Regions from separate parts of the Candidatus Thalassolituus haligoni genome, predicted to be linked through region 3. Evidence: predicted binding sites of a transcription regulator. Region 3 holds the regulator's gene; each other region holds the start of a gene.

Region 1 (6,106 bases), 1.3 Mb from region 3:
GTGCTCAACGGCACTGCTTGTTTTACCTTGATGCCAAAGTGCAATACCGGTCGAAAAACGAATGGTCTTCCCGGCGCTGGCCAGTAGTTGCTGACGGGCGTTGTCATGGTTTTCCGGTTTGCTGACTACCGCGCCATTCAGTGAACAGGCCTGATCGCTGCCGATAATCCAGTGCTGCGGGTACTGTGCTGCCATGGCGAGGGCTTTTTGTTCCGCCAGGCGCTGGACATAGGCATCGATGGTTTCATCGACGTACGGGGTTTCATCAATATCCGGACTGGCCCAGTCGAATGGAATACCCAGCTGTGCCAGTTGCTGGCGACGATAGCGAGATGATGAGGCGAGTAACAGTTGCATTCAGGCTCCTGTAGCGTAGCCGACACTGCGCTGGAAAAGGTAAGGAAGGAAAGGCGGCCAGTTAATAAAAACCAAGCCAACAAAAAAGGGAGCCGAGGCTCCCTTTTTATCAATGCAGTGATCAGGCAGCGAAGTTAGCGTTCGCAAATTCCCAGTTCACCAGTGCCCAGAAACCTTTCAGGTAATCCGGACGTACGTTGCGATAGTCGATGTAGTAGGCGTGTTCCCACAGGTCAACGGTCAGCAGCGGCGTCAGACCTTCTTCAGTGATCGGGGTAGCAGCGTTGGACGTGTTGACGATGTCCAGTGTGCCGTCTGCCTTTTTCACCAGCCAGGTCCAGCTGGAGCCGAAGTTGTTCACCGCCATATCGTTGAACTTGGTCTGGAATTCTTCGAATGAACCAAACGCAGCGTTGATGGCGTCGGCGATAGCGCCAGTCGGTGCACCACCGGCATTCGGTGCCAGACTGTTCCAGTAGAAGGTGTGGTTCCAGATTTGGGCTGCGTTGTTGAATACGCCGCCAGAAGAAGTCTTGATGATTTCTTCCAGAGTCTTGCCTTCAAATTCAGTACCACCAATCAAACCATTCAGTTTGGTGACGTAGGTGTTGTGGTGCTTACCGTAGTGGAAATCGAGGGTTTCTGCAGAGATGTGAGGTTCCAGTGCAGTTTTTTCGTATGGCAGAGCGGGAAGTTCGAAGGCCATGAGCGTTCTCCATTATCAGGCTAGGTGGTTGCATTCAGGGGTGTAGATGGGGCTTTATAAAAATAATTCAACGGCTCCATCCCGCCTTCCGAAGTCGCAGCATGATAACACCGGAGCGGCCGGAGCGGCTATGTGTTGCTAATAGTGAATCACTATTATGGAAAGGATGAATTCTTGCTCTACAGGTGTGTCTGATGCTCTGGTCAGGCGTGAAAATTCCCGGCTGCGGTCGGTATTTCAGCGTTAATGTTTGTATACTGCGGGCCGTTTATCTCCTGATCGCCAGTTCCGGAAATCCTAATGGACAACGTTAAAGAACCGCTTATACCCGACATCAAACCCTCGAAAGACGATATTGAAATGCGTCAGCGGCAAAATAAATCGCGGCGTTCACCGGCGGCAGCCGGGTCTGCCAACACAACAGGCAAGTCCGCTGGGGCCGGGCTGGTGGCTGTGGCACTGTTGCTGGCTCTGCTTGGTCTCGCCGCCGCCGGGTATCTTTATACCCTGGTGCAGACGATGCAGACCGAGCTGCTGGCGGCCAGACAGACCCTTCAGCAGCAGTCGGTTAATCTGCAACAACTAAATGAGCGTTTGTCGGTTACTGGCGAAAACGCCAGTTTGTCACTCGATGCGCTCAAGGTGCTGCTGAAAGAACATGATTCTGAAATTCGCAAGCTGTGGGATGTTGCCAATAAGCGTAACAAGGGCATGATCGCCAGTAATGAAAAAGCCATAGCGAGCAATGTGGCGACTGTCAAAAGACTCAAGTCTGAGGCCGACAAGCAGCAGATCAGCCTGACCACGCAGCAAGCGACGCTGGAGCAGCAACAGCTGGCCAGCAGCGCACTGTCGGAGCGGGTATCTTCCGCCGAAGCGGCACTGCTGTCCTTGCCGGAATCCGAGTTGCGTATTGCCCAGAACAGCGAGGCGGTACAAATGACGGGGCGTAGCGTCGCCATCCTGAAAGAATCCCTGGCCAATCGTCAGCAAGAGATTGAGACCTTACGCAAGCAGCTGCGTCAGGTGGAGTCGCGTATCACCACACTGCACACTCCGGCCGCGACCAAACCCTGACATTTGACTAAAGGCGCCTGTCGATCGCATTTGAGCCGCTTGTTCCTTCGGGTACAATCGGCCACCGTTCGCGCCAGCATCGGTCTGGCGCATATCACTGCTGAGTGTTTTGTCGCAAGACGGAGCCAGGGCACCCGAGAGAGAGCACAGAGAGAGAACTCGCCATGACAGTGATCAAGCAAGAAGACCTGATCCAAAGCGTCGCTGATGCGCTGCAGTACATTTCCTACTACCACCCCAAAGATTTTATCGACGCCGTTCACGCAGCGTACGAGCGTGAAGAGTCCAAGGCCGCCAAAGACGCCATGGCGCAGATTCTGATCAACTCTCGTATGTGTGCCATGGGCAAACGTCCGATCTGTCAGGATACTGGTATCGTTACCGTTTTTCTGACCATTGGTATGGATGTCAAATTTGAAAGCGACATGTCGGTCGAAGACATGTGTAACGAAGGGGTTCGTCGTGCTTACCTGAACCCGGACAACGTCTTGCGTGCTTCGGTACTGGCGGATCCGGACGGCAAGCGGGTCAACACCAAGGACAATACTCCGGCGGTTATTCATATGAAACTGGTGCCGGGGAATACCGTCGACGTGCATGTCGCAGCCAAGGGCGGCGGCTCCGAAGCCAAATCCAAGTTCGCCATGCTGAACCCGTCTGACGATGTGGTTGAATGGGTACTGAAGCAGATTCCGACCATGGGGGCTGGCTGGTGTCCGCCGGGCATGTTGGGTATCGGCATTGGCGGCACGGCTGAAAAAGCCATGCAAATTGCCAAGGAATCGCTGCTGGAGCCAATCAATATCCAGGAACTGCAGGCGCGTGGTGCCAGTAATCGTGCCGAAGAACTGCGCCTGGAGTTGTTCGATAAGGTCAACAAGCTGGGCATCGGCGCTCAGGGGCTGGGTGGTCTGACCACGGTACTGGATGTGAAAGTGGCGGATTATCCGACCCATGCCGCCAACAAGCCGGTAGCCATTATTCCTAACTGTGCGGCAACCCGTCACACCCATTTTGTGCTGGATGGTTCCGGGGTTGCCTCGCTGCCAGTGCCAAAGCTGGAAGACTGGCCGGAAATCAGCTGGGAAGTTGGTGACAGTGTTCGCCGCGTTGACCTGAACACCGTAACGCCGGAAGACGTCAAGGATTGGAAAACCGGTGAAACCGTACTGCTGTCTGGCAAGATGCTGACCGGCCGGGATGCCGCTCACAAACGTATGGTCGAAATGCTGGCCCGTGGTGAAGAACTGCCGGTTGATCTGAAAGGTCGCTTTATCTATTACGTTGGCCCGGTTGATCCGGTTCGCGACGAAGTAGTTGGCCCTGCTGGCCCGACCACAGCCACCCGGATGGACAAGTTTACCCGTACTATCCTTGAACAAACCGGACTGCTGGGCATGATCGGTAAATCCGAGCGTGGCCCGATCGCGATTGAAGCCATCAAGGACAACGAAGCCGTGTACCTGATGGCCGTCGGCGGTGCGGCTTACCTGGTTTCCCAGGCGATCAAGGGTGCGGAAGTGCTGGGTTTTGCGGATCTGGGTATGGAAGCCATCTACGAGTTTGACGTGGTGGATATGCCCGTCACCGTTGCTGTCGATACCAAAGGTGAATCGGTACACATGACCGGCCCGATCGAATGGGCGGCGCGTATCGCCGCGAAAGAAGTGAGCTGATCACGCTGTTCTGATTGAATAACCCGGCCCTGTGTTAACAGCGCCGGGTTTTTTGTTTTTTACTGCGGATACCGGAGCAAGCACTGACACCATCTTCACTCACTCAGGATGAAATCGTTCGTGTTTTGGCGGGGCTGCTGTCCGCCTGGGAATTGATAAGCGAAGAGAACCAATCGATGTTACAGCGCAAGGTAAAGACCCAGAATTTCGGGCAATCGCTGGGGTTGGCTAATCGCACAGGAGAACTGGCAGAGGAACAGAATCACCACCCCTAGTGGTGGTGGGGTAGCCTGACGATTCATATCTGAAGCCACGAGCAACGGGCCATTTCTCCCTTCTGCACCCAGTTGGCCATCTTGAGATGATGCTCTTGTCCGAAGGTTGAGTACCCTGGAATCTGAGGCCATTTTTGGCAACCATAGCCGGCAGATTGCACCATTGATACCTCAATAAAGCTCCAGTACAAACGCGTCATGGGAGTGTATCGACGTCAAATTCGTTATTAATAGCTGTCACAATAATGTCTTCTTTCTGACATAAAAGCTCATTCAAGTTGTCATTTTCTGCGACTAGCCTATGCCGCACTTAGACCTCTATAAACAATCGATGAGAGAGTGCGTTATGGAATTCAAGAAAAACAAACTGCTGCAGGCATTGCTGATGGCCGCTCTGGCTACTGGTCTGGCTGCTTGTGGTTCAGATGGCGACGATGGCAAAGACGGCGTTGCTGGTGCTGACGGTGACAAGGGTGATCCAGGTACTCCAGGTACTGACGGTACTCCTGCTGCTGGTACTGGTAAACTGACTTTTACTGGTGTTCCTGCTCCTGCAACCGATGCTCAGAAACGTGCAATCCTGGTGTCTGAAGCGGTTATTGATGGCGAATCTTTCGGTGGTCAATACCATGAGTTCGCCCGTTCTGGTGATGAAATCACTGGCGTAACATTCGGCCAGCTGGTTGATGATATGGGCACTGCCCTGACTGAAGAAGACAGTTCACTGCGTATTACTGACGCTAACGAACACACCTCCTTGTTGCCAGTGAATGGTCGCCTGTTCTCTGTTTCCCAGATGGAAACCCGTCCGGGCGCCATGTTCCTGTTCGAACTGGATCAGGATGAAACGACTGGCGCTCTTTCACCAATCAGCCTGACCCAGCTGGATCAGAAAGGCGTTGATGGTGGCTGGGTACATTGTGCTGCTTCTGTGACCCCATGGAACACCCACCTGGCGTCTGAAGAATATGAGCCGGATGCCCGCTCGCTGCCGACGGCTACTGAAGCCGCTGCTGATAGCTACCCTGCTACCCAACTGGACTACTACGTTTCCGGTGATCTGAGCTGGAACCCTTACTACTACGGCTGGAACACTGAAATTGAAGTGAGCACTGACGCCACGGATGCCACCAGTACTCCAACCGTTGATATGACCAAGCACTACGCCATGGGCCGTGTGGCCATTGAGCTGGCTTATGTCATGCCGGACTCCAAAACTGCCTACATCACGGATGACGGTTCCAACGTTGGTTTCTTCATGTTCGTGGCCGACACCGCTGGTGATCTGAGTGCCGGTAACCTGTATGCAGCCAAGTGGAACCAGGTTTCTGCTACAGGCGCTGGTGAAGCGACTCTGGACTGGATCTCTCTGGGTCATGCAGACAACGCGACTGTCAGTGCCTACGTACACGGTACCGACACCACCGATCCGCTGCTGTTTACTGACATCTTCGCAACCTCCGAAGTGCAGACTGACGGCACCTGTGCTAACGCTGCCCACACCAAAATTGCTGCCAACGGTTCAACCGAATGTCTGGCTGTGAAAACCGGTATGGAAGTGGCTGCTTCCCGTCTGGAAACCCGTCGTTACGCTGCCTTGATGGGTGCAACCACCGAGTTCTCCAAGGAAGAAGGTGTTACTTACGATAGCAAGCGCAACAAGCTGTATGTTGCTATGTCTCGTGTGTATAACAGCATGCAAGCCGATGCCTCTGCACCGGTAGACCATATCCAGCTGAACAAGAATCGTTGTGGTGCGGTTTATGAACTGGATCTGCTGGTTGATAGCACTATTGGTTCCAACTACGTTGCCAAAACCATGAAAGGACTGGTCGTTGGTCGTCCAACCAAGGCCAGCAACGGTGTTGAGGGCGTGAACGTTGAAGCCCAGCTGGCGGGTTTCGAAGACGAAAACAGCTGTCATATCAATGGTATTTCCGAGCCGGATAACGTGACCTACATGTCCGGTTATGATTACCTGATCATTGGTGAAGATACTGGTAACCACCAGAACG
Region 2 (6,106 bases), 1.6 Mb from region 3:
TTTTGATCACCCCTCCTGGTTTCAGTACTTCGGCCAGTGCCAGCAACCCGCTCAGAGGGTTGGGCAACTGCTGGAGTACGCCACCACATTCAATGGCATCGAACTGCTTTCCCAGCCAGCTGATCTGGCGTAAATCTCCCTGCATCCAGTCAATCGACACCTCTCTATCGGTCTGGTGTGCACGGCCATAACTTAATGCCTCACGACTGAGGTCTATGGCGGTGATGTTCAAGGGAGTGAATTTTTGGGCCAGTTTGAGGGCCTCCCGACCGGTTCCGCATCCCGCTACCAAGAGTTCCTCTGTGTGCTCTGTGGGGATCGAGAGAGCAGCCAGAGCCATTGGGAACAGGCACTTTAGGTGACTAAAATAATTCCCTTGCGGATGCTGTTGCAATGGACGCCAGCGAGGATAAAACAGGCAGTTATCAGCCTGCAGGGTCTGGTTCCGAGTGGCGCTTTGGCTGGAGGTCGGCGGGGAAATCAGCGCCTGATCTGGCGTACCAAAGGTCGGAATGACTGGGCGATGCAAACGTTGACGCTGTTCGTTATCGATCTGGGTGATGAGGTAATGCCGTAGTGGCTCGGGCCAGTCATCTGGGATGGCAAACAGTTTGTCGAGCAAGCCGGTTGCTGTCAGCGGTCGGTACATCAGCAGCATGAGCAGCGCTGGCAGTATTGAATCCTGCTGGTCTGCTGCCTGCTCCAACCAATACTCCAATAATCGGGTCAGCTGTTGGAGTTGCCTGGCTTCATCATCAGTTTCGGCCCAACAACCTCCGTTTATCCCGGTTTGGCTAATCAGTGCCAGCACCAGCGGCAGGTATTGAGTGTCCAGCTCCAGAGTATGAATGCAGCCCTGCAGGAGGCTGAATCGCATTTGGGTCAGATGGCGCTCCAACAGTGGATGACTGAGGGCTATGTGGTGCAAGCTGGCGAGCAGCAGCGGTTCTTGTGTCAGTTGGTTAATGCCTAACAGGGCGTGTTGTTGAAGATCCTGAAAGCGGCATTGCAACAGCTGTGTCGCCAGCCTGGCCAGAGAGGAAACATCACCTGGCAATTGCAGATAATCGACCACCTCGGCTGCCAGTTCCGGGCAATAGCCATCAACGCTGGCACCGGCTGCGGCTTCAAGCAAGCGACTCTGCAGCAATATATCATCGCGGTGGATACGCACCAATTGACGATAATCCTCAAAAGCCGCTGCGTATTTTCCTTGTTGCAGACGCACATGGGCGAGGTAAAAAGGCGCTCGGGTGGCCACTCTGGACAGCTGTGAGGAACGCAAAAAGTAGTCTTCAGCCACAGCTGGTCGTCGGTCTTCCAGTTCGATCAGCCCGGCGCTGTACAGCAGACTCGGGCTAGTGTGTTTGATGGCAAGGCCAACTTCTATCCAATCCCTGGCATGTATCAACTGGCCCTGACGCATACAAATACGGCCTAACAGATTAATAATCTGAAGATCTTCCGGCTGCAGCTGATAAGCCTGTTCTGCCTGTATCAAAGCCCGTTGCAGTGTCAAGGTATCCTGATCTTCAACAGCCTGGGCGTAAGCGAAGCTGGCGGCCATATACAACGATCGCGCCCGTATCGAAGCGGAAGCATGGGATGTTGATCCCTGGAAGGTTAATTGTGGCAACAGGTTTGCCATGAAAATGCCCTCGTAAATACCCCGGCGATGTGGATTCCGTGGCTGGTGATTCAGATCCGATGTAACGGCAAGCCGATCATTAGCAGGCTCCCCAGGTTATCAGGCGATTGACAGCAACCATCTGCTGATAGCCTAAGCAGAGCTTGTGCCATCTTTTATCATTATGATTTGTAAAGAGTTTTTTGTTTTTTGGTGGCAGGGAAGGTCACTTTTTACCGGGCTGGCGGAAGTAGTTTGCCGCCAGCGGATGCCCGGCGCATGTGCTTGATCGCTTAATTCGGCAACCTTCTTGTTAAAGAAAACGCCGGTTTGGCCGCTACAGCCAACAGAAGCTGAACAACAATGGAAGGAGCAGACCCTATGTACCCATCGGGCGCCAAGCAATACCAGCGAGTGAACACGACCTCAGAAGTACTGGATGCCGATCCTCATCGCCTGATCCAACTGCTGATGGAAGCCGCATTAACCCGTATGGCCCAAAGCAAGGGGGCCATTAAACGGGGTGATATGGCTACCAAAGCCAACCTGTTGGGTCGGGTTATGGAAATTATCAGCACCTTGCAAAGCAGTCTGGATCACAGCTCTGGCGGAGAGATTTCCGCTAATCTTGAGCGACTGTACGACTACATGAATCGCCGCCTGTTACAGGCAACCAGAGCAAACGATACCGACATGATTGAAGAAGTCATGAGCTTGATGCTGGAAGTCAAACGTGGCTGGGATGGTATTCGCGACGATTATTTGACTCATTCGGGGAATCGCGAGCCGCTCTCAGGCTATCAGGGTGAAAATACGCACATCTCGGCCTGACCAGTGCGACCTGACGGGCAACCACGAACATTTGGGTGATGGTGGGTGTCATCTTCCAGGCGTCTGTTAGTCATTGATATTACTAATACTTATTTCAGGTATTGTAAGACAATAGGGCGTTAGGGTAGTCTGCCGTCGTGCTAATGTTACGTCAGATACGTTTGTGGCGAATTGCTGCGTCGATTATTTGACTTCGTCAAAAATACGCACTTAACTGAGCAACATGAGTCAATTGGATGACACCAAAAATAAAAAATAACAGTTCAGTGCTCTTGTGAACAGACGGACAGTATCCCTGGTTATCCAGTCAACTCCCGGTCAAGCCATCAACAGACAACGAGAATTCGCTGTTTTTTAGTGGAAGTGGAATAAGGCACTGCCTGAAATAAAGGAAGATTGCGTATGTGGAGAGAAATTAAAATTCTGCTGATCGATGACGATCACCAGCGTCGTCACGATATGCAGGTGATCCTTGATTTTCTCGGGGAAGAAGTCATCGTCAGTGACAGTCAGCACTGGCAGGAAGAAGTCAGTCGCCGTGCCAAAAACAGCCAGGATATTTCGGCTGTGCTGGTCGGTGATGACAGTCGAGGCCTGTTCCATGGTGTTATGACAGCCGTTTACCAGTGGGACAAGTCAGCACCGATTATCTGTCTTGGCCGTGATCACGGACTGGATCGTCTCCCGGACTCCGTACGTCGCTCGGTGATCGCCACCGTAGAATCTCCTCCCAGTTACAACAAATTGCTAGACAGCCTGCACCGCTGCCAGCTTTATCGCGAACAATATTCCCATAGTGAAGGCCGCAGTGAGCGACGTGACATCCAGCTGTTCCGCAGCCTGGTCGGCACCAGTCGCCATATTCAGCAGGTACGTGAGCTGATCATGCAGGTGGCAGATAAAGACGTCAGTGTATTGATTCTGGGAGAATCAGGCACCGGCAAGGAAGTGGTCGCCCGTAACCTCCATTATCATTCCAGTCGGCGTAACAAACCGTTTGTACCAGTTAATTGTGGCGCCATTCCGGCAGAGTTGCTGGAAAGTGAGTTGTTCGGGCATGAAAAAGGTGCCTTTACCGGTGCGATTGCCAGCCGTCCCGGACGCTTTGAGCTGGCCGAAGGCGGCACCTTGTTCCTGGATGAAATTGGCGATATGCCATTGAGTATGCAGGTCAAGATTTTGCGAGTGTTGCAGGAACATACCTACGAGCGGGTTGGCAGCAATAAGACACTGCAAGCCAATGTGCGCATTATTGCCGCGACCCACAAAAATCTCGAAAACATGATTGAAGACGGCGGCTTCCGTGAAGACCTTTATTACCGTCTGAATGTCTTCCCTATCGAAATGCCGTCATTACGGGAGCGGGTTGAAGACTTGCCGCTGTTGTTGAATGAACTGATCGCTCGTCTGGAGAACGAAAAACGAGGCTCAATTCGCTTCAACTCTGCGGCGATCATGTCGTTGTGTCGTCACGAATGGCACGGCAACGTTCGTGAGCTGGCTAACCTGGTCGAACGACTGGCGATCCTTTTCCCGTACGGTGTGGTGGGGGTCAACGAATTGCCGAAAAAATTCCGCCACTTTGAAGACGATGAAGAAGAAGCGTTGGCCGCAGCGAGTGAGCCTGGTGATGACCTCGCTCAGGAAATGATGCCGCCAGCCAATCTGGAGAGCGCCGCGTTATTACCCGTGAACGGACTGGATCTGCGTGAATATTTGTCCGACCTGGAATCATCATTGATACAGCAGGCGCTGGATGATGCCAATGGTGTCGTTGCTCGTGCTGCTGAAAAACTCAATATTCGCCGTACTACCCTGGTCGAAAAAATGCGCAAGTACAACTTGCAACGTAAGGAAAAAGACTTTGCCTGACCCTTCGGTGAGTTGGTATTGCAGTGATAGAAAACCGGCGTAGAGCCGGTTTTTTTATGCCTGTATCTTGGCGGATAAAAAATCACCATATAAAAAGTCAATAAATATCAATAAGTTAAATTTATTTTAGAAGTGGGCACAGCCTTTGCTTTATCTGCCTGAACGCTGATTTATTGGCGATAGAAATGCAGAATGGTGAGGTGTTTATGACGATGTCCACAGCCCGTATCGATTCGGTTCAAACCCATGTCGCCCCAACCGTCGAAGACACCGCCGCAGTTATGGCGATGACGGCTGGCGGTCGCAATCAGGAACGCCAAGGGCTGCAGCACACGTTACAAATGTTCAGTCGCATGTCACAGCAGCTGACGGACTCCTGCGAGCAACTTGAAAGCCAGGTTGAACAACTGAGCGGCGAACTGGCTCAGGTATCTGCCGAGCGAATGCGAGAACTGGCAGAAAAAGAGCGTCTGGCCAATCAACTGGAACAGCTGCTGACTCTGCTACCTGCCGGTGTACTGCTGCTGGATCAGAACGGTTGCGTTGCCAAGGCCAATCCAGTCGCTGAACAACTGCTGGCACGGCTGGCCGACGTCGACAGTCTGGTTGGTCAACGCTGGCGTCGGGTTATCCAGCGCTGCTTTGCACCGCGTCATGATGATGGCCACGAAGTCTCGCTGGTGAATGGCCGCAGGGTACTGATTCGTACCACCCCCATGACCCAGCAACCCGGTCAGCTGGTGTTGCTCACTGATATGACTGAAACCCGCGCCTTGCAAGGCAAGCTGGCCCAGCATCAGCGACTGTCGTCGATGGGGCGCATGGTGGCGTCACTGGCGCACCAAGTACGCACTCCGCTTGCCGCCGCGACACTCTATGCCGGACATCTGGCTGATGTCGAACTGAACGATGCTTCCCGTGAACGTTTTGCTGGCAAGCTGATGGAGCGGTTACGCCATCTCGAACATCAGGTGCGCGACATGCTAATTTTTGCTCGCGGCGAATTGCCCTTGCACGACGAAATATCCATTGCGGAGCTGATCGAGGATCTTCAGGCCGCTATGGAAGTGCCACTGGCACAACACCAGGGGCATTGTGAAATCCATAACAACTGCCCGGCCAGCCGTATTCGCTGTAACCGCGATGCGCTGGTCAGCTGCCTGATGAACCTGGTGAACAATGCACTGGAAGTCGGTCGTGATGGCGGTATACCCAAAGTTCAGCTGATCCTGTCTGCCCGTCAGACCGGCGATCAGCAAGCGCCCGGCATCTCGGTGGTGATTGCCGATAACGGCCCTGGCCTGACTTGCGAGCAAAAGCAACGGGTACTGCAACCCTTTAACAGCACCAAAGCCAATGGCACCGGGCTGGGTCTGGCAGTGGTACAAGCCGTTGCCCGTGCCCATGGTGGCATCCTGACACTGGAAGATTCCGATCTGGGCGGTCTGGCCGCTGCGGTTCGTCTGCCGTCGATAACCACGCTGGCCAGTTAACTGACTCTGACACTCCTTGAGGAAACCTTATGATTATTCTGGTCGTGGAAGATGATCCGCAACTGCGTGAAGCCGTGGTCGACAGTCTCGAACTGAAAGGGCATCAGGTGATTGCCACTGCCGATGGCAAGCAAGCCATACTGGCACTGCAGCAGCAGCCGGATCTGATTCTGTCCGATATCAATATGCCGGAAATGGACGGACTTGCTTTGCTGAGTCATGTACGCGAGGAACACCCCTGGCTACCGATGGTACTGATGACCGCCTATGGCGATGTCAATCA
Region 3 (6,106 bases):
ATGTCTCTCTGGCTCAAAACGGGGCGGCATTGTATAAAACCTTCCAGTTTTATGCACGGAACAGGTATGAAAGACAATTTATTGATAGGAGCCGGCTATTTGTGGCGCGGCTTTGCACTGTTGAATGAACCGGGAATACGCCGTTACGTCTGGCTGCCCATTCTGATTAATCTGGTGTTGCTGGCGCTGGGTATTTATTGGCTGGTTGAGTCTGTTACCAGCTGGGAGTGGCTGGACTCCGGTTGGTTCGGATGGCTTGCCTGGCTGGTTGTGCCCTTGATGTTATTACTCTCGACACTGATTTCAGGTTATCTGTTCAGTGCAGTGCTGTTGCTGTTGGCAAGCCCGTTTTATGGCTTGCTGGCAGGCAAGATCGAACGGCGCCAGGGCCATGTGGTCGAGGATGAATCCATTGCTGCACTGATTCCCCGTACGCTGATGCGTGAACTGGTCAAAATGGGTTATTACCTGCCGCGTTATTTGCTGCTGTTGTTGCTGTCGTTTGTGCCTGGCCTCAATTTGTTGATGCCGCTGGCCTGGTTCTGGTTTGGTAGCTGGGTGATGGCGTTGCAGTACAGCGACTATACCCTGGACAACCAGCAGCAGGATTTTCGTGCCAGTCGCGAACAAGTGGCGACGCAACGCTGGACGGCCTGGGGCTTTGGTGCCTCGGTGTCGGTATTGATGACGATTCCGCTGCTGAACTGCCTGGTGCCACCGGCAGCGGTGATCGGTGCAACCTTGTGGCAGCTGCAACGGCAATCTGATCAGTCTCGGCTAAGCTGAAGATTCGGGGCGCCGTCAGGGTGCCAGGATATAAGTTGCTGACCGAGGTGCAGCAGATGGCTGAGCTGACAATTCTGCTAGTCGACGACGCGGCGTTTATTCGTGATCTGGTGAAAAAAGCCGTGCGTCAAACCTATCCCGGTTGTGAGCTGATTGAGGCGACCAATGGCCGCAAGGCGGTGGCGCTATTGGATAGCCATCGTTTTGATCTGGTTCTGTGTGATTGGGAAATGCCTGAGATGTCGGGTATCGAGGTATTGAAATGGATGCGCGAGCAACCGAATTACAAAGCCACGCCTTTTATGATGATCACCAGTCGTGGTGATCGTGATCACGTACTCAAGGCTGTTGAAGCCGGTGTTTCCAGCTATATTGGCAAACCGTTTACGCGGGATGCCTTTGTCGACAAGCTGAGCCGTATGGTGTTTCGGCATTTGAAAGTAAGACCAGCTACCGTATCGGAACAAGCAGTACCTTCAGCAGACCGTAGTGGCGCTTCGGTGTTGATGGGGAATGTGGGCAATCAGGCGCTGGTAGGCAAGACTGCACCAGGGGCGGCCAGAGCCGCCGTTGTTTCTCCCTTGCTGGCCAGATCCCCGCATCCTGAACCGGTGTCAAAAACCGGCGCAAAAGGCCAGGCCAATGTCCGTTTTGCCTCTGGCGTTGAAGCCCGGCTGGTTATCCGGGACATCAGCTTGCAGGAAATGATTGGTGTTTTTCGGCGTCAGGATGCACTGCCGGTGTTACTGGAGCAGGCCGTTGTTGATGTGATTCATCCTGACAATGGTGATATTGCCCGGATTAATGCGTTTGTTCGCATGTTGCAGGCGCAAGAGCCGCATCCGGACGCCGAGACTGTCCAGATTCGACTGCGCATTGTCGATGACGATCCGGACAAGCTGGATGCCTTGTCGCGGTTTATTGGCCAGGCGCGCTAGTGTCAGAAAGACGACTGCCGGGGAAAACGCAGGTAAACGTGCTGCCCTTGCCTTCTTCGCTGCTGATTTGCAGTTCACCATCATGATGCAGCAATACGTGTTTGACGATGGCCAGTCCTAGACCGGTGCCGCCGGTGGCGATGCTGCGGCTCGGGTCGGCGCGATAGAAACGCTCGGTCAGGCGAGGAATATGATGATGAGCAATACCGATGCCGTTGTCAGTAACACTGAAATAACCTTTGCCGCCCTCTGAGTACCAGTGCAGCTTCACATGGCCGCCTTCGGGGGTGTATTTCACCGCATTAAATACCAGGTTGGAAAAGGCACTGCGGAGTTCGTTATAAAACCCCATCAGCTTTTGGTCGTGGTCAATACTCAGCGAGAGAGTGTGTTTGTTGCTGCTGAGAGAGGCTGCGTCACGGCGAATCGCTTCCAGCAGCGGTTGCAACGCCACTGGCTGAGCCTGCTCATTCTCACCTGTTTCCAGCCGCGACAGCATCAGCAGATCCTTGAGCAGATTTTCCATGCGATGACTCTGCTCGCTCATCTGTTGCAGCATGCGTCCCCAGCGGGGTGGCAACATTTCAGAAGCAGCTTGCATGGTTTCGACGTAGCCGGAAATCACCGTGAGGGGGGTGCGTAACTCGTGGCTGACGTTGGCGACGAAGTCTTTGCGCATTTCTTCCAGTTGCTTCAGGCGGGTGACGTCATGCACCAGGATCAAGCGGTCTTTACGGCCAAACAAGGTGATATTGAATTGCAGGTAAATACGCGGGTTGATTGGAGAGCGAATGGTCAGCGGTTCGTGGTAGTCCGCCTTGTCGAAGTAGGCCTTGAACTCCGGCGTTCGAATCAGGTTGGTAATGGGCTGGCCAATATCAACCGGGCTGCGTAAGCCAAGGTAGTTTTGAGCGGCCTGATTCCAGAACTCCAGTGCCCCGGTGGCGTCGACCATCAATACCGAATCCTGCAGCGCGGCGGTTGAATCCTGTATGCGGTTGATAATGGCCTGCAAGCGCTGTTGATGTTTGATGCTGCTTTGTTGCAAGCGCTGGTTTTCCGTAAAAATGGAACCCCAGATACCGAGTGTGCGTGGCAAGACGGTGGTTTGTCCCTGATCCAGCCAGCGATGCAGGCGATAGAGCTGCAGCCACTGCCAGGAGATATAGATGCCCATCATCAGGCACAGGGCTTCCAGTGGCTTGCCAAAATAATAGTAGCCACAGCCAACGGCAAGTATCAGCAGATAAAGGATTCGGCGCAGCTCTCTGCGCCAGACAGGGGTCATCAAAATCAGGAGGCTTTGATCGAAAAGCGATAGCCCGTGCCACGAACGGTCTGAATCAGCTGTTCGTGGGATTCGCCAAGCGCCTTGCGCAGACGGCGAATATGGACATCGACGGTACGTTCTTCAACGTAGACATTACCACCCCATACCTGATCCAGTAGCTGGGCGCGGGAGTAGGCGCGCTCCTGATGGGTCATGAAAAATTGCAACAGGCGGTACTCGGTAGGGCCAATATCAATCGGGTTACCATGGGCGGTCACCCGGTGACAGACCGGGTCGAGCATCAGGCCACTGACCTCGATTGGTTCTTCAATGCCTTGCGGCGTTGAGCGCCGTAAAACGGCCTTCAGGCGCGCCACCAGCTCACGCGGTGAAAACGGTTTGGTGATGTAATCGTCCGCCCCCGCTTCCAGTCCTTGAACCTTGTTATCTTCTTCGCCCTTGGCAGTCAGCATGATGATCGGCAGCTCGGCAGTTCGATCTTCGCGCTTGAGGCGGCGAGCAAACTCGACACCGCTGGTGCCTGGCAGCATCCAGTCAAGCAAAATCATATCTGGCTTTCTGTCGATAATCTGCGCATGTGCTTCCTGTACATTCGCTGCTTCAAGGCATTCATACCCGGCCATTTCCAGGGCCACGGCTATCATTTCCCGGATCGGGGCTTCATCGTCCACAATAAGAACGGTCTTGCCTGCTTTGGTCATAACGGCTCGTCACGCAAATGTCACAATAGGAATAATGCGGGGGTATTACACTGATCCAGTGTTACAAGCATGTGACACTGCTGAGATTGGCGTCAAGCATATTGCCTGATCAGGGCAAAGATGGCGTCGCCAGGGCGTAGTTCAGCACCAGGCCAACCCAAATAATCGCGCCATACCAGTGAGCTGCCAGAAACTCCTTTAAACAGGCCATACGCTCACGGCTGCGGATGGCACGTAATTGCCACCACAAATAACCACCTGCAATTAACCAGGCGAGGTAGAATGGCCACCCTGCGTCTAATTGGCTGCCTGTCAGTAGCAGACAAAAATGCGCCATGCCATAAAGAATGGCAATCATGGTGACGTCCAGATCACCAAACAGGATTGCGGTGCTTTTGACACCGATCAACAGATCATCGTCGCGGTCGACCATGGCATAAATGGTGTCATAGCCGACGGTCCAGCAGACGTTAGCAATAAATAACAGCCAGCAGAGGGATGTCAGTTCATTGGCTTGCGCAGCGAACGCCATGGGAATTGCCCAGGAGAACGCAGCTCCGAGAAACACCTGTGGCAGGTGCGTGTGGCGTTTCATGTAAGGATAAAGTGCTGCCAGAGCAACCCCGCCGAGTGACAGCCAGAGGGTCAGGGTATTGGTCATTAACACCAGCAGCAAGCCGATCAGACAGAGCATAACAAAACCGATCAGCGCCTCGCGGTCGGCTATGCGGCCCTGCGTCAGGGGCCGATCCTGCGTGCGTTTGACGTGGCGGTCGATATGACGATCGGCGTAGTCGTTGATGACACAACCGGCGGAGCGCATCACAAATACTCCGAGGGTAAAAATCACCAGGTTGGCAATCGATGGCAAACCTTCGGCGGCCACCCATAGCGCCCATAGCATCGGCCATAACAGCAGGTAGGAACCGACCGGTTTGTTCAGCCGGGTCAGCTGAATCCACTGATGCCAGCGTGGCCAGAGTTTATCGAGTGTGGCAGACAGAGGTGATTGCATAATCAATGCCTTGTGTCGTCTGGCGAATGGAAGCGTGGTGATAGCAGTAGCGAAGAGAACGCCTCCGTTACCAGTAGAGGCGCACCGTTGATTGTAAACACGGAGCGCCTTGTCCAGCAAAAACAATGCGCACTGTCGGTTACCGGTTGACAGGCTTGACTGAACTTCAATGGTTGTCGGCGCAAGCTGGCCTGGCTGAATAAGTAGCTGCCAAGAGAACGATTGCCAAGATGACGAATTGGCTGACCAACCCTTGCCAGGCTGGTCAAGGGAATGACGGTACGGGCTCTTACCAGCTCGTATTGCCCCTGGCGCAGTGATACTTCGCGTACCCATACCGGTTGCCGCCAGCGCAATTTCAGGTCGGCACATTCAGAGGGCAAGGCTGGGCCGTGATATTGTCTGACGACATCGACCGAAAACTCAGCGGGATTCAGCGCCTGCAAACGTTTGGTCAGCGATCCGGCGTCATCAAGCCAGTAGCGCCAGGGTCGGGGAATGCCCGCCAGCGCAGTTTGAAAACGTCCACTCCAGCGAGGCGCGGTTGCCAACAGCCGGGCGTGGTATCGGGGTGTAGTGCTTTTCATGGCGGCGCAGCATGCGGCAAATCGCATTTACTGGCAAGAGGATTGCCCTGTCCATTGATTTTATCCGGGTTGGCCAGTAGCTTAGGCGCCTTTACCGCTGACACGAGTGATAAACGGCGGGTAAACAAGCGATTGACAGGTATTTGCATGAAAAAGTGGCAGTGCGTGGTGTGTGGCTGGATTTATGATGAAGCCGAAGGCGCACCGGAAGAAGGTATTCCACCAGGGACTTGCTGGGAGGATGTACCGGATGACTTTACCTGCCCGGATTGTGGTGTTGGCAAAGACGACTTTGAAATGATCGAGATTTGATCATTGGCTCCTGTCTCTCCTTCATCCCCGGTCACTCTCCCTGAAGCCCCTTGGTCATTGATCATTCTGGGTGCCGGAATGGCAGGCTACCGTTTGGCTCGCGAATACCGCCAGCGTAACGCAGACGCCACAGTACTGCTGATTTGCCCTGACGGCGGGCAACTGCTGCAGGCCAGTGCCGCCGAGATGGCAGATACGCTGGGCATCGCCGTACTGAATAATACTCGTGTCACCGAGATCGACCGGCTCAACGGCAACCTTGAGACACCACTGGGGCGTTTTGTGTTTGAGCGGCTGATGCTGGCGACGGACGCCTGAGTGATGGGAGATTGCTGCCTTGCTGACAAACCATGAAGCGTATCAGCATCTTGATATTGATGATCGTGGTATATAGCAGAATTTCAGGATTCATGCCTTGATTGCTCGACTATGCTTTAGCGCATGCGGCGCTGACGAACAAGCCGTATTCCAATACC

The links. The regulator PhoB, encoded in region 3, activates phosphate uptake and scavenging genes when phosphate is short. The targets are predictions, from matches to a motif close to TGTCATANNNNTGTCANA.
Region 1: a site for PhoB is predicted at 4,327-4,344, ahead of SOJ49_RS04485 (PhoX family phosphatase). Genes of this name have one in related genera too.
Region 2: a site for PhoB is predicted at 2,683-2,700, ahead of SOJ49_RS05725 (sigma-54 dependent transcriptional regulator). Genes of this name have one in related genera too.

The regions. Positions count from the first base shown of each region.
Region 1 covers NZ_CP139482.1:976,297-982,402, forward strand. Annotated here, with positions in the region: gene SOJ49_RS04460 (nucleoside triphosphate pyrophosphatase) at 1-357, opposite strand, end outside; gene sodB (superoxide dismutase [Fe]) at 479-1,063, opposite strand; gene SOJ49_RS04470 (hypothetical protein) at 1,364-2,140, shown strand; gene SOJ49_RS04475 (fumarate hydratase) at 2,305-3,816, shown strand; gene SOJ49_RS04480 (4a-hydroxytetrahydrobiopterin dehydratase) at 3,969-4,091, shown strand; gene SOJ49_RS04485 (PhoX family phosphatase) at 4,438-6,106, shown strand, end outside.
Region 2 covers NZ_CP139482.1:1,257,613-1,263,718, forward strand. Annotated here, with positions in the region: gene SOJ49_RS05715 (methyltransferase domain-containing protein) at 1-1,648, opposite strand, end outside; gene fliS (flagellar export chaperone FliS) at 2,009-2,458, shown strand; gene SOJ49_RS05725 (sigma-54 dependent transcriptional regulator) at 2,861-4,330, shown strand; gene SOJ49_RS05730 (PAS domain-containing sensor histidine kinase) at 4,537-5,823, shown strand; gene SOJ49_RS05735 (sigma-54-dependent transcriptional regulator) at 5,853-6,106, shown strand, end outside.
Region 3 covers NZ_CP139482.1:4,077,291-4,083,396, reverse strand. Annotated here, with positions in the region: gene cysZ (sulfate transporter CysZ) at 67-786, shown strand; gene SOJ49_RS18440 (response regulator) at 843-1,724, shown strand; gene phoR (phosphate regulon sensor histidine kinase PhoR) at 1,705-3,012, opposite strand; gene phoB (phosphate regulon transcriptional regulator PhoB) at 3,018-3,716, opposite strand; gene ubiA (4-hydroxybenzoate octaprenyltransferase) at 3,826-4,731, opposite strand; gene SOJ49_RS18420 (chorismate lyase) at 4,734-5,318, opposite strand; gene SOJ49_RS18415 (rubredoxin) at 5,466-5,630, shown strand; gene SOJ49_RS18410 (hypothetical protein) at 5,709-5,948, shown strand.